DNA from 2 places in the Mycoavidus sp. B2-EB genome. Region 2 is predicted to be linked to the other one. Evidence: predicted binding sites of a transcription regulator. Region 2 holds the regulator's gene; the other holds the start of a gene.
The links. The regulator LexA, encoded in region 2, represses DNA repair genes until DNA is damaged. The targets are predictions, from matches to a motif close to ACTGTATNNNNATACAGT.

Region 1: recA (recombinase RecA) is a predicted target of LexA. The motif match lies at 4,063-4,080, and genes of this name have one in related genera.

Annotation. Positions count from the first base shown of each region.
Region 1 is NZ_AP021872.1:1,555,792-1,563,330, reverse strand. It holds gene MPB2EB_RS06925 (membrane integrity-associated transporter subunit PqiC) at 1-413, opposite strand, end outside; gene MPB2EB_RS06920 (intermembrane transport protein PqiB) at 461-2,095, opposite strand; gene MPB2EB_RS06915 (paraquat-inducible protein A) at 2,101-2,715, opposite strand; gene MPB2EB_RS06910 (paraquat-inducible protein A) at 2,712-3,218, opposite strand; gene MPB2EB_RS06905 (cytochrome b) at 3,458-4,027, shown strand; gene recA (recombinase RecA) at 4,148-5,206, shown strand; gene recX (recombination regulator RecX) at 5,292-5,738, shown strand; gene sucC (ADP-forming succinate--CoA ligase subunit beta) at 5,795-6,955, shown strand; gene sucD (succinate--CoA ligase subunit alpha) at 7,067-7,539, shown strand, end outside.
Region 2 is NZ_AP021872.1:742,797-750,335, reverse strand. It holds gene uppS (polyprenyl diphosphate synthase) at 1-2, opposite strand, end outside; gene frr (ribosome recycling factor) at 34-594, opposite strand; gene pyrH (UMP kinase) at 667-1,392, opposite strand; gene tsf (translation elongation factor Ts) at 1,472-2,359, opposite strand; gene rpsB (30S ribosomal protein S2) at 2,504-3,259, opposite strand; gene MPB2EB_RS03405 (asparaginase) at 3,452-4,507, opposite strand; gene lexA (transcriptional repressor LexA) at 4,829-5,482, shown strand; gene dusA (tRNA dihydrouridine(20/20a) synthase DusA) at 5,676-6,725, shown strand; gene MPB2EB_RS03390 (thymidylate synthase) at 6,732-7,539, shown strand, end outside.

The DNA.
Region 1 (7,539 bases), 810 kb from region 2:
GTATGGCTACCTTCTTCTGCGTTGAGGGCGGATTCGAAGTGCCGCACATTTAATCTGACTCGATAGACAGGCCGATTGTCTGCATGTGGCGTTTGATAGACATCTAATGTGGAGAGTTGAGTGGCTAGCGAGGTTGATAAGACATAACGAATTTCTTCATTTAACGGCGCTAGCCAGCGTTGTTGCTCTTTGATTTCCGCCCGACCTGGGCGGGTGGTTATGACGAGCTGCGGGCGCGTGACTTGGGCGGGGATCTCAACGGGCAGCACTTCAATATAAAATGTCGGATCAGCAGGCGGTGCGACTGATGCTGCGGGCGGCACGATTGCGTTGCTCAAAGTATAAAAATGCGTGCGTGGCGAAGACGTGCAGCCACCGCTTATGATTGCTGCGCAGAGTGTGAGGCTAGCCATCAGCGCTGCTGAACGTCTTTTGCATCGGGCTCGCAGATAATAAGTCATTAATTGTCTCTCGATTTGCCGTGAATCAACGCTTCTGGATGTCGCTCTATATAATCAGCCAGTGCATTGAGCGATTGCAGGGTGCGAGTTAGAGCCGTCAACGCTTGATGAATATCGGTCTGTAATGGAGAACCCTGTTGTAGGGTCGCATTGGCGGCATCAAAGGTTTTCTGCGCAGACAGTAGCATATCCCTGGCTTGTGGTGCAAGTTGGGTCTCAAGCTGCTGGAGTAGATGGTTGGTGCGTTTAAGGGTGCTATTCAGATGCAAGCCAATTTCATCAAAGGGTATTTTATCCAGTTTGCGCACTAATTCAGTCACTTGCAACTGTAATTGGTCAAGCGTATTCGGTAGCGTTGGCAGTTCGAAAGGTTGGCGCGTCGGATCAAATTTGACCGGCGCAGCTTTGGGGAACATATCGAGCGCAACGTATAACTGGCCGGTTAGCAGATTGCCCGTGCGTAATTGTGCGCGTAAACCCCGCTTGCTTAGAGTTGTTAATAATTGTGCCTTTTGTTCCTGACCTTTGGGGTTGAATGCCTGAGCAAAGCTTTGGCTCAGCCGGTCGGGGTAGAGGATCGCTGTGACAGGCATACGTAGAGTGTGAGTTTTTGGGTTGTAATCCACACCAATCGATTCGACCTGGCCAAGCGTGATGCCGCGGAAATCGACGGGAGCGCCAACTGAAAGGCCGCGCAGGGATTGTGCAAAATTGAAGACAATCCGGATTGGCTGTGCACCCGTCCCCTGCATTGCATCTGCTTCATCCGCAGCGAGCTGAAAGTGGCTGTTGTTTGGGGCGGCTTGATTGAGTGTTTGGCCTGGCGGCGTTTGGAACGCGATGCCGCCGATGAACATCGCGACCAACGATTGCGTATTGAGATCAAAGCCATTCGCATTGAGGTTTAAATTGATTCCGCTAGCATGCCAGAAACGAGTATTGGCGCGCACATACTGATCATACGGCGCATGAATAAATATACTGAGCGTTACGCCACGGCCATCTTTATCGAGCTGAGACGCCACCACGCGTCCGACTGGCACGCGCCGGTAATAAACAGGGGAACCAATATCGAGCGAGCCGAGAGTGTCGCTGTGTAGCGTAAATGGCTGTCCCTTTTGATCGCCGGTAATCGCCGGGGGTGTTTCAAGGCCGATGAAGTCTTTGCATACTTGATTTGCTTGACCTGCATCAACGCCAATATAAGAACCGGATAACAAGGTATTCAGTCCCGATACGCCATTTGCTGCAATGCGGGGCCGCACCACCCAAAAACGCGTATCGGTAACGGCAAAGCTAGTGGCATTCCGAGTTAACTCAACCTCAACCAGCACTTGCGATAAATCTTTGCTTAATTTGATCTCTTTCACCTCGCCAATCTCGACATCTTTATATTTGACTTTGGTAATGCCTGGCTCAAGCCCCTCAGCGGTTTTAAAGCTAATGACGATGGTTGGGCCGGAAGCTAAAATGGCCTGCCCGGCAAGCCCAATGCCAATCAGCGCAGCGAGCAGTGGAATTAACCAAACCAACGAAGGGACCCAGCGTCCGCGCGGCTCGACAACCGGGGTGGGGAGCCGCGCCGCCAACGGTTGCTGGGCTGAATTTGAATTACGTGTTTTGGGTTTGGTCATGGTTGTTAATCGATAGAATCGAGGTTGTCCCACATCAAGCGCGGATCGAATTGCCGCGCCGCAAGTAACGAAAGTATCACCACTGCGCCAAACGCAAGCGCGCCGGGACCTACGGTAATAACCATGAATGAACTAAATTTGACCAAGCCTACGGTTAGCATGATGACAAAAATATCCAACATTGACCAGCGACCAACGCGTTCAATCAGTCGATATAGCGCTGTGCGTTGTCGGCGTTGCCAAGTTGCGTTGCATTGAGCGCTTAAGACAAGTAAGCTTAAGACTGCCAATTTGAGTAATGGGACCAAGATGCTTGCGATAAACACAAGTGTCGCTAGCGCCCAAGAGCCGCTTGTCCAGAAAAGGGCGATCCCGCTCATAATCGTGTCATCTCGGATGCCAAAAGGGGATTGGGTACGCATTACGGGTAATAAATTAGCCGGTAGATAGAGCATCGCAGCGGCGCTTAAGAAGGCCCAGGTGCGCGCTAGGCTATTCGGTTTGCGCAGATAAAGCCGGTGACCGCAGCGCATGCAGACAAGTGCATGCTCATAACGCTGGACTTGTTGGCAGATTGGGCAAGCCACTAAGCCAGCTTGTTTGGCGCTGAGATGTTTCATCTTGCAACAGTCTTGGCGGATGTGTCGGTCAGCGCGGGTTGACTTTCCGCTTGGCTAGCGGTTGCTGCTGTTGCAGCATGAGCAAGTTGCCAGAAATGCTGCGGATTAAATGCACTCAGTGGGGTAAGCAGTAACGTCAGCGCGCCGAAAGCGAACAGAGCCGGACCAGGAGTTACGTGCGCTAGACTCGATAATTTAACTAAAGTAATAAGCATGCCAAGCATAAATACTTCAAGCATAGCCCAGGGCCGCACGCATTGAATCATGCGGACTACTGTATTAAAGCCAGGGGCTATGCGGCCCGCTTGCAATGAAGTGAGCAAATAGATCAACGCAGCAAGCTCAGCTAAGGGGCACAAGAGGGTTGCGCTAAAAATAAGCGCGGCCACAATCGGCGCTCTTTCGCGCCAGAGTTGTTCAATGCCGCCAAGCAGAGTGGTTTGACTGGAGAGGCCTCTGATTTCGAGTGTAGCAATCGGAAAGCTGTTAGCAATGACGAACATAATCGTGCTCGCAAGTGCTAGAGCGAGTAGGGTGCGGGTATGATGTGCAATAGGCCGATCAAGTAGGGCCCCGCATTGTACGCAGCACGCAACCGATCGCTTGCTCAGTAGGATTTTGCGATGGAGGGTGTCGCACTTGCTGCAAGCAAGTAGTTCATCAGTTTGTGTATTTTGTTGTAATACCATAATCGCTTAATGATATAGAACGCTAAGACGGAATATAAAAAGGAGATTTTTTCATGACTCAGACACCAGCTCTTACCACTTCAGGTCAATATACCTCACCTGCCATCGCGTTGCACTGGTTGATTGCGCTTTTGATAGTCTGTACCTTTGGCTTAGGATGGGTGATGACGGATATTCCGGCGGGTACGCCAACTAAAATGCAATATTATGCGTGGCATAAATGGCTGGGTGTCACGGTCTTTATGTTTGCGGTTTTGCGTGTGTTATGGCGGGCTACGCATCGGCCGCCGGCGTTACCTTCTCAGTTACCCGTTTGGCAGCGTTGGGCCGCGCATTTAGTGCATTTTCTACTTTATCTGGTGATGTTTGCCGTGCCTTTGTTTGGCTATTTGTTGAGTTCATCAGCAGGTGCGCCGGTGGTTTATTTGGGCCTGGTGCCGCTGCCTGCACTGATTGAGCCTGCCCCCGCGCTGAAACCTATTTTTAGAGCGGCGCATATTTATTTAAATTATGCGCTTGCAACCTTGGTGCTCCTGCATTTGTTAGCCGCGCTTAAACATCGGTTCATTGACCGCAACGGCGTGCTTGCGCGTATGTTGCCATGCTGTAAGTGTAAGAAATAAGACTTGCTTTTTGGCCGTTCGGGCTTGCTAAGAAACCTGTTTTTTTATACAGTATATGGTATGCTAATTTGCAAAGCGGTATTTAGACAAAGCGCCGCCTGTCTCTACAAAGGATGATTCATGGAAGTAAGTAAAAAAGGTCAAGCGAATTTAACCGCTGAAAAAGGCAAAGCGCTTACTGCTGCGCTAGCACAAATTGAAAAGCAATTTGGCAAAGGCTCAATTATGCGTTTGGGCGACGGTGAAGTGGTTGAAGATATTCAGGTCGTTTCTACGGGCTCATTAGGGCTGGATATTGCACTTGGGGTAGGCGGCTTGCCGCGCGGCCGCGTGGTTGAAATTTATGGGCCAGAATCTTCAGGGAAAACCACGTTGACTTTACAGGTGATTGCTGAGATGCAAAAACTTGGCGGCACGTGTGCTTTTATTGATGCGGAGCATGCTCTTGATGTTCAATATGCAGCAAAGCTGGGTGTTAAAGCGTCTGACCTTCTGATTGCACAGCCGGATACAGGCGAGCAGGCGCTTGAAATTGCAGATGCGTTGGTGCGTTCGAGTTCGGTTGATTTAATTGTGATTGACTCGGTTGCCGCGCTTGTGCCTAAAGCGGAAATTGAAGGCGAAATGGGTGATTCTTTGCCTGGGCTGCAAGCACGCTTAATGTCACAGGCATTGCGTAAGCTTACAGGAACCATCAAGCGGACAAATTGCCTAGTTATTTTTATCAATCAAATCCGGATGAAAATCGGCGTGATGTTCGGTAACCCGGAAACCACAACAGGTGGCAATGCGCTGAAGTTCTATGCATCGGTACGGCTCGATATTCGGCGCATTGGCTCAATCAAAAAAGCGGATGAGGTGATTGGGTCTGAAACCCGTGTGAAAGTGGTCAAAAATAAAGTTGCTCCGCCATTTCGTGAGGCCATTTTTGATATTTTGTATGGCGAAGGCATTTCTCGTGAGGGTGAAATCATTGACCTTGGCGTACAAGCTAAAATTGTCGAAAAGGCGGGTGCTTGGTATAGCTACAACGGTGAGCGGGCCGGGCAAGGAAAAGATAATGCGCGGGAGTATCTGCGCGAAAACCCGGACATTGCGCGTGAGATTGAAAACAAAGTACGTGCTTCATTTGGTGTGAATGCAGTGACCAGCGCTGATGAAATTCAAGAAAAAGTTTAAACAACTGCCACCCAGCGGAAACCAGCAGGATTTCTCGTTCACCTGTTGGTTTTACCCGCTCTCAAGAGCCTAATATATTGCAACAATGTACGCTAAACCTAGTTTAAGGGCGCGCGCGTTGGGTTATCTGTCGCGGCGAGAATATAGCCGTGCCGAATTACATCGCAAATTAATCTCTTATGCAGATCCTGAAACAGATCTCAATCTTCTACTGAATGTTTTGCAAGATGAAGGTTATTTATCCGATGCGCGCTTTGCTGAAAGTGTGGCGCATCGTCGCGCGGCGCGTTGCGGAGTGCATCGGATTATTAACGAACTCAAGCAGCATGAGCTGGACGCGACGTTAATCGAACAGGTTAGTGCAGATTTACAGGCATCTGAATTCACCCGCGCTAAAGCTATTTGGCGCAAAAAATACGGGAACTTTCCCACGACCTCTATTGAGCGCGCGCGCCAAACGCGTTTTCTGGCGATGCGCGGGTTTGCTCACGCAACCATTGCAAGACTGCTCGGCGGCGGCGATGAAGATTGAGAGCTATGTTATGTTAAAATCAAGGGTTTCAAAGGCCTGTTTAAAGGAATCAGCGAATGAATATTCACGAGCACCAGGGTAAAGAAATCCTGCGCAAATTTGGGGTTGCTGTACCACGCGGCAAACCGGTGTTTACAGTTGATGAAGCGGTGCAAGTTGCGCAAGAGCTTGGTGGTCCGGTATGGGTTGTGAAAGCACAAATTCACGCCGGTGGCCGTGGCAAAGGCGGCGGCGTAAAAGTAGCAAAGTCGATTGATCAAGTGCGCGAATATGCAGGCCAAATTCTGGGCATGCAATTAAAAACGCACCAAACGGGTCCAGAAGGGCAAAAAGTGCGGCGTCTGCTGGTCGAAGAAGGCGCCGATATTAAAAAAGAGCTTTACCTTGGCTTGGTCGTAGATCGGGTGACGCAGCGCGTGACAGTTATGGCGTCTAGCGAAGGCGGCATGGAAATTGAAGAAGTCGCTGAAAAAACGCCTGAGTTGATTCATAAAGTAACGGTTGAGCCAACCCAGGGTTTAACCGATGCGCAAGCCGATCAATTGGCGACAAGTATTGGTATCCCATCAACTTCATTGGCGCAAGCGCGTACCATATTGCAAGGGTTATATCGGGCATTTTGGGAGACTGATGCCTCACTGGCTGAAATTAATCCATTGATTTTAACGGGCGACGGTCAAGTCATGGCGCTTGATGCTAAATTCAATTTTGATTCAAATGCGCTTTTCCGCCATCCTGAACTTGTTGAATATCGCGATTTAGATGAAGAGGATCCGGCTGAAGTAGAGGCCTCAAAATTTGATCTGGCGTATATTTCGTTGGACGGCGATATTGGTTGCTTAGTGAATGGCGCGGGCCTGGCGATGGCGACGATGGATTCAATTAAGCTCTTTGGTGGCGAGCCAGCTAACTTTCTTGATGTAGGCGGCGGCGCCACTACTGAGAAGGTAACTGAAGCCTTTAAAATCATGCTTAAAAACCCTGAGCTGAAAGCCATTTTAGTGAATATCTTCGGCGGCATTATGCGTTGCGATGTGATTGCTGAAGGCGTGATTGCCGCATCCAAGGCAGTGCAATTAAAAGTGCCGTTAGTCGTACGCATGAAAGGGACCAACGAAGATCTCGGCAAAAAAATGTTGGCCGAGTCTGGCTTACCCATTATTTCGGCCGACAGCATGGAAGAAGCTGCGCAGAAAGTCGTGGCGGCGGCTCAATAACTTAGGTCGTAATTCTGACTTAATTCCCCCGGATACGGATCATCATATTGAGCGGGCGCGTATTTTAAATACGCGCCCGCTCAAACGAAAAAGCTGAAAAGAGGCTGATATATGTCGATTTTGATTAACAAAGATACAAAAGTTATCACACAAGGGATCACGGGTAAAACCGGGCAGTTTCATACCCGTACTTGCCGTGATTATGCAAATGGCCGCGCTGCTTATGTAGCGGGCGTAAATCCCAAAAGAGCCGGCGAAGATTTTGAGGGTATTCCTATTTTTGGCAGTGTAAAAGAAGCCAAAGCAAATACCGGCGCTACCGTATCGGTAATTTACGTGCCGCCAGCGGGCGCTGCGGCAGCTATTTGGGAAGCGGTGGAAGCTGAGCTTGACCTTGCGATTTGCATCACCGAAGGGATTCCAGTGCGCGATATGATCGAGCTCAAAGATCGCATGCGTCGTGAGAATCGTAAAACGCTATTGTTGGGACCCAATTGCCCAGGCGTGATTACCCCTGATGAACTCAAAATCGGCATTATGCCAGGCCATATTCACAAAAAAGGCCGCATCGGCGTGATTTCGCG
Region 2 (7,539 bases):
ATAGCTGTTTCGCAGACCCGCAAGTGCGATGCCTTACACCTTCATAATTTCGCTCGATTTGGTTTGCACCAATTCGTCGATTTCAGAAACAAACTTATCGGTTAATTTTTGCACATCATCCTGAGCGCGGCGCCCGCTATCCTCTGGCACACCTTCGTCTTTAACCAATTTATCGAGCTGCTCTTTAGCATCCCGACGCAACCCTCGAATCACGATTTTCGCGGTTTCACCTTCGCTCTTAACCACTTTCGTCAACTCGCGGCGACGCTCTTCTGTCAAAGCGGGCATCGGCACCCGCAATAACTCGCCGTGCGTAGCTGGATTCAAACCCAAATCAGATTCACGAATCGCTTTTTCGACCACCGATACCATCTTCTTTTCCCAGGGCTGAACCCCAATCGTGCGCGCATCAATAAGCGTCAGATTAGCAACCTGCGAAAGCGGCACATGAGAGCCATAGTAATCGACCTGGATATGCTCAAGTAACCCCGTATGCGCGCGGCCCATACGGATTTTTGCAAGTACCTGTTTGAATGCATCTATCGAGCGTCCCATCTTGTGCTCAATATTTTTTTTAACCTCAGCTATACTCATTTAAAGCTCCCAATCGCCACTGTGCGCTAACCTCTAGCACAAAGGCGACAAATCGATACACCCACAGCATGGTTATACGTGGACCAGTGTCCCTTCTTCCTCGCCAAGCACGATGCGCTTTAAAGCGCCCGGTTTGACAATCGAAAATACGCGAATCGGCAATTTCTGATCACGGCAAAGCGCAAAAGCCGTGGCATCCATCACTTGTAAATTACGGCTGATCGCCTCATCGAAGCTAATTGTAGCGTAACGGGTTGCCGTCGGATCTCGGCGTGGATCTGCTGAGTAAACCCCGTCTACCTTAGTCGCTTTAAGAACAACTTCTGCGCCAATTTCAGAACCCCGCAAAGCGGCCGCTGTATCCGTGGTAAAAAAAGGATTGCCGGTTCCTGCTGCGAAGATAACCACTTTGCCTTCTTCAAGTTGCCGAATCGCGCGCGGGCGAATATAAGGTTCAACCACTTGATCTATGCGCAACGCCGACTGTACGCGAGCCTCAATCCCAGCATGACGCATCGCATCTTGCAGCGCCAGCGCATTCATGATGGTGCCCAGCATCCCCATATAGTCAGCGGTCGCCCGATCCATCCCGGCTGCGCCTCCGGCCATGCCACGAAAAATATTACCGCCGCCAATCACCACCGCAAGCTGCGTACCTAACTGAACCGCTTCTGCAATATCGGCCACCATGCGCTCAATCGTTGCCCGGTTAATACCAAAAGCATCATCACCCATGAGGGCTTCACCAGATAACTTTAATAATACTCGCTTATAGCGCTGGGGGGCAAAGGTTGGCATAAAGGTTGACATGAGAATTCTTAAATTAAACGCAGAACTTGATCTAAAAGAACTCAGTCAAGCTCTGCGAAATAAGCGTTTACGCCGACTGGGCAGCAGCCACTTGCGCCGCTACTTCAGCCGCGAAATCGCCCTGCTGTTTCTCGATCCCTTCGCCTGCAACGTAAATTGCAAAACGCTTCACGGAACTCTGAGCAGCTTTGAGCATCTCCTCAACGGTTTGCTTATCGTTTTTCACAAATGGCTGATTCAACAATGACACTTCTTTCAAATACTTTTGTACACTGCCTTCAACCATTTTGGCGATAATCTCGGCTGGCTTACCCGATTCGCTGGCTTTTTCTGAAGCGACTCTACGCTCTTTTTCAATCTGTTCAACTGGCACTGCATCTGCCGCGAGTGCGATTGGCCTCATAGCGGCGAGATGCATTGCAACATCTTTACCCACTTGCTCATCAGCCCCCTCATATTCCACCAACACGCCAATCTGCGTGCCATGCAAATAGGCAGCAAGTTTATGCGCGCTGGAATAGCAGACAAAGCGACGGATGGTTAAGCTTTCGCCTAGCCGACCAATCAATGTACGCCTTACCTCATCTACGGTCTCGCCCATCAAAGGAAGCGCCAATAGAGCGGTCAGATCGGCCGGCTTGTGAGTTACTGCGAGCTCAGCCACCTGTTTTGAAAAGGCGATAAAATCATCATTTTTAGCGACGAAATCTGTTTCGCAATTGAATTCGACTAAAGCCCCAACTTGGGTTGCAGCATCAATATGGGCGGCCACAATGCCTTCCGCCGTTACGCGCGCAGAAACTTTATCCGCTTTATTGCCTAGCTTTATGCGCAGCAACTCTTCGGCACGCGTCAAGTCTCCGCCTGCTTCGACCAAGGCTTTTTTACATTCCATCATCGGCGCATCTGTCTTAGAGCGCAATTTCGCTACCATGCTTGCGGTGATTTCCGCCATTCTTCACTCCTATCAATCCGGTTTACTTAGCCTGCCCGTTCTAGCAGTAGGTCATTTATCTGATCAAGCAGACTATGCAATGGCTAGGGGGGCTCATTTCATCTAGGCCCACCCTGCCGCTTCTCTTATCTGAGAAAAAACAGCTTACGCTTCTTCATTCACTTCAACAAATTCATCTTCAGACGTCTCGCCGCGCACTTCCTCAACCAATCCCTGCAATGCATTTTCGCGGCCTTCGAGAATCGCGTCAGCTACACCGCGGACATACAGCGCGACCGCTTTGCTAGAATCGTCATTGCCTGGAATGACGTAATCGATGCCTTCTGGCGAGTGATTAGTATCCACCACTGCAATCACTGGCACACCCAGTTTTTGCGCTTCAGTAATGGCAATTTTGTGATACCCCACATCGACCACAAAAATCGCATCTGGCATCCCGCCCATATCCTTCACACCACCGAGCGATTTATCCAGCTTTTCCAAACTCCGATCAAACATCAATGCTTCTTTTTTGCTCATGCGCTCAAGTTCGCCCGCCTCGACCATCGCTTCCATTTCTTTCAGCTTTTTGATCGATGATTTCAGCGTTTTGAAATTGGTAAGCATACCGCCCAACCAGCGGCTATTCACATAAGGCATTCCAGCGCGCGCAGCTTCTTCAGCAAGAATATCGCGTGACTGACGTTTGGTCCCAACAAATAAGATCGTCCCCCGCTTGGCCGCCACTTGACGCACATATTTCAGCGCATCTTGAAACATTGGCAGAGTTTTTTCGAGGTTAATAATGTGGATTTTGTTACGCTGGCCAAAAACGTAAGGCGCCATCTTTGGATGCCAAAAACGCGTTTGGTGTCCAAAGTGAACACCCGCCTCTAACATTTGCCGCATCGTAATAGACATAAAAATACTCCATAAGGGTTAGGTCTAAAACCAGCTGCGATACCCATTTTCAGCTTATTGAATAAGGCTATAGGCACCCCGGATGCGCTGGTTCGTTCATTTGGTTTGCTCCCTAGCCCATATGCATGACGCCCAATTTTTGAGCAACATGCCAAGACTCAAGCAGAACCAACCAGATATTTTAACACTGATTTAATAAGTGTCGAAGATACTTTGCAGCCGACTCGTCGGCACCGGCTGGTCGCCGGTGAGCGCCAACATTAATAGTACGCGCGCTTTATATGGATTTAATGTACCTGCGCTCACAAAGCCTAATTCATCATCGGGCGCAGCGCCATTACGCATCACATGCCCCGCTCCGACCCGACTGGCTCGCACCACTGCCACCCCGCGCTTGACGGCTTGGGCCAGCGCTTGCTGTAAAGGCACCCCCAACGAACCATTGCCGGTCCCCGCCGCAACAATACCGCGCACGCCCGTCGCCATGAGTGCGTCGACTAACACACTGGATGCGCCAGCATAATTCGTCACAATTTCAACCATAGGCCAAGCCTCAAGCGGTGTCTCAAACTCGCTCGCGCAAGTATGTCGCCGTTGCGGCGCGCGCTGAAATTCAACCCGCCCATCTTGCACCCAACCCAGCGCACCGACCTCTGGTGAGCGAAATGCGTCTACCGCATACGTACTCGTCTTAGTTACATCACGCGCACAATGAATTTGGTTATTCAAGACCACTAGCACGCCTTGGCCGATTGCTGCTTGATGAGCGGCTACCGTCACGGCATTAAAAAGATTGAGCGGCCCATCCGCCGATAGCGCAGTAGCAGGCCGCATAGCGGCGGTAAGCACCACGGGTTTAGAGCTTTTAACCCCTAAATGGAGCAAAAAAGCCGTTTCTTCAAGCGTATCTGTGCCATGCGTAATGACCACCCCATCAATTTCGGCGTGCATCAGTAATGCATTCACTCGATAAACCAGCTGCGACCAATCCGCAAACGTCACATCCTTGCTATCTATTTGTGCGCTTTGCTCGGCCTCGATATGGGCGATCGAATCTAACGCTGGCAGCGCTTGGAGCAAGCTCGCAATATCCAATATGCCCGCTTGATAATGAGCCGTTAGCGAAACAGCTGCCGTGGTCTCCGTCAACGCACCGGCAATCGTGCCGCCTGTGGCAACCACAACAATCCGCGGTAAACGCGCAGGAGATGCAGAAAAAGCCGAGATAGGAAGAAAATCCGCAAGCATTATATTAAATGGCTGTAAGGGGAATACAATAAGCCGGTTATAAATATCATGGCGAACCTAGCACCACTCAAGTACCCATGACGCGAACTTATCTCAAAACGGGCGAACAATACCCCGAATCTCAAGCAAACGCTAGCCGACACTGTTGCATAAACACGAACGACAAACCCACGAGCGGTTACGCTTGACACCCAAGCTAAATGCACCAAGCAAACTACGGCCCGCTGGCCTCAGAAAAAAAACGCCCGCTTTCATTCATTTACAAAACGCTTTATACTGTATAAAAAAACAGTCTAATTCGCTCAAATACGCCATCCAATCATGCCCAAACTCACCGTACGGCAACAGCAAGTTTTCAATTTAATTCGCCACGCTATTAAACAAAGCGGCTTTCCCCCAACCCGTGCAGAAATTGCCGCTCAGCTTGGCTTTAGCTCCGCGAATGCGGCTGAAGAACATCTCCGAGCATTGGCCCGCAAAGGCGTGATTGAACTCACTGCAGGCGCTTCGCGCGGCATTAAACTTAAAACGATCGCGCCCCGAGCCAAGCCGCGCCAACCTACGCTACCTGACGCTAGCTTCATGCAATTATCGCTGCCCCTGATTGGCCGCGTAGCAGCAGGCAGCCCGATTCTCGCGGCAGAGCATATTATTCAACACTATCAATGCGACCCCTCCTTATTCGCTAGCCGACCAGATTATTTATTGCATGTACGCGGCCTATCGATGCGCGATGCGGGCATTCTAGACGGGGATTTACTGGCGGTACGGCGTCAGCCTGACGCCCAAGACGGCCAGCTTATCATCGCCCGGCTTGATCATGAAGTCACTGTCAAACGCTTCAAGCGACGCGGCAAAAAAATAGAGTTGATTGCGGAAAACCCGGATTATCCTAACTTACTTATTGAACCTGAGCAGGTGGACTTCGCTCTTGAAGGCATCGTAGTTGGCTTAATCCGACCCAGCGGATTTTGAGTTATATCATCCCTCTCCTGGCACCTCCCCAAACCTCTTACTTTTTCAGCTAAGCTCGACCTTTGAGCTGCGCCATCAGACTATCAGTTAAAATAGATCCCCTTTATAGCTTTTATAAGTGGCTAAGTCATTCTCCCCTGAAGTGCGGACGGTTGATGGATCTACAAAAGCAGCTTCAATTTATGACTCTTTCATGACTCAGAATATATTGCGCAATGGCGTCAATGCGGATGAAGCGCTCCCTGACGCAACATCCTCGGTTGAGATCAAAAGTCGCCGCCGCGTTTGCGTCGCGCCGATGATGGACTGGACCGATCGTCACTGCCGCTACTTCCATCGACTCTTAACGCGCCATACATGGCTTTATACGGAGATGGTAACCACAGGTGCTCTGTTGCATGGCAATGCCGCACAACACCTTGCCTTTAATGAAAAAGAGCACCCGCTTGCATTACAGCTTGGCGGTAGCGAACCCAATGAGCTAGCACGCTGCGCCAAACTGGCCGCCAGCGCGAATTATGATGAAGTCAATCTGAACTGCGGTTGCCCATCTGAGCGCGTACAACGCGGCGCATTTGGTGCCTGCCTCATGGCGGAACCCGCGCTGGTTGCCGATTGCGTGCGCGCGATGTGCGATGCAGTATCGCTTCCAGTCACAGTCAAACACCGCATTGGCATTAACGACCGAACAGATTACGCTTTTGTGCGCGATTTTGTGGGGACCGTAGCGCATGCGGGTTGCCGTACTTTTATTGTGCATGCCCGCAATGCTATCCTGGGTGGGCTCAGCCCCAAAGAAAACCGCAGTATTCCCCCGCTCCGCTACGATTACGTGCACCGCTTAAAGCGCGACTTCCCCGAGCTCGAAATCATTTTAAATGGCGGCATTCAAACCCTTGAACAGATTGAAGAACATCTGGCTCAAGTAGATGGCGTTATGATAGGCCGCCAAGCCTACCATCAACCTTGGTTATTAGCGAGCGTTGACCGCGCTTTTTACCAGGCCCCAAGCCCCATACCGCAGCGGGCAGCAATTGAAGCCGAATTTATTGCTTATGCAGCGCAGGAACTTAAGCACGGCACCTATTTAGGCGCCATGACACGTCATATACTTGGCCTGTATCATGAGATGCCCGGCGCACGCAGCTGGCGCCGCGTCCTCTCAGATCATCACAAACTTGCCCTAGGCGATTTGCGTATTTTTAATGAAGCCCACCAGCACGGACTCTCTCCAGCAATTTGACACATCATGAAGCTCTACCACGAACTCCTACAAGATATTCTCAGCAACGGCACGTTTAAGCCGGACCGCACCGGTACCGGCACTCTGAGCGTATTTGGCCGTCAATTACGCTTCGACCTCGCGGCGGGCTTACCTATTGTCACCACGAAAAGAACGCATCTTAAGAGTGTCATTTACGAATTGCTTTGGTTCTTAAAAGGCGATACGAATATTCAATATTTAAACGATCATGGCGTCACCATTTGGGATGAATGGGCAGATGAGAATGGTGATTTAGGTCCTGTCTATGGCCATCAATGGCGCTTTTGGCCTAAGCCCGATGGTGGCAAAATCGATCAAATTGCTGAGCTGGTTAAGCAACTCAAAGAACGACCTCATTCACGCCGGTTATTGCTCACGGCTTTAAATCTCGCAGATTTTCCGGACGAAGCGCAAACTCCCGTAGAAAATGTTCATGCTGGCCGCATGGCGCTCGCGCCCTGTCATTGTTTAACGCAGTTTTACGTGAGCAGCAATAAACTGAGCTGTCTCCTTTATTGCCGCAGCCAAGACGTCTTTTTAGGCACGCCTTTCAACCTTGCCGGCTACGCATTATTGACACATATGTTGGCGCAGCAATGCGGGCTCACGGTGGGTGAACTCATTTGGACCGGCGGTGATTGTCATCTCTATCTCAACCATTTAGAACAAGTGAAACAACTGCTCACCCGCTCGCCCTATCCACTGCCGCAGTTCAGCTTTGCCCGCAAACCTAATGATCTGTTTAGCTACCGCTTTGAGGATTTTATGCTGACCAACTATCAATCTCACCCCG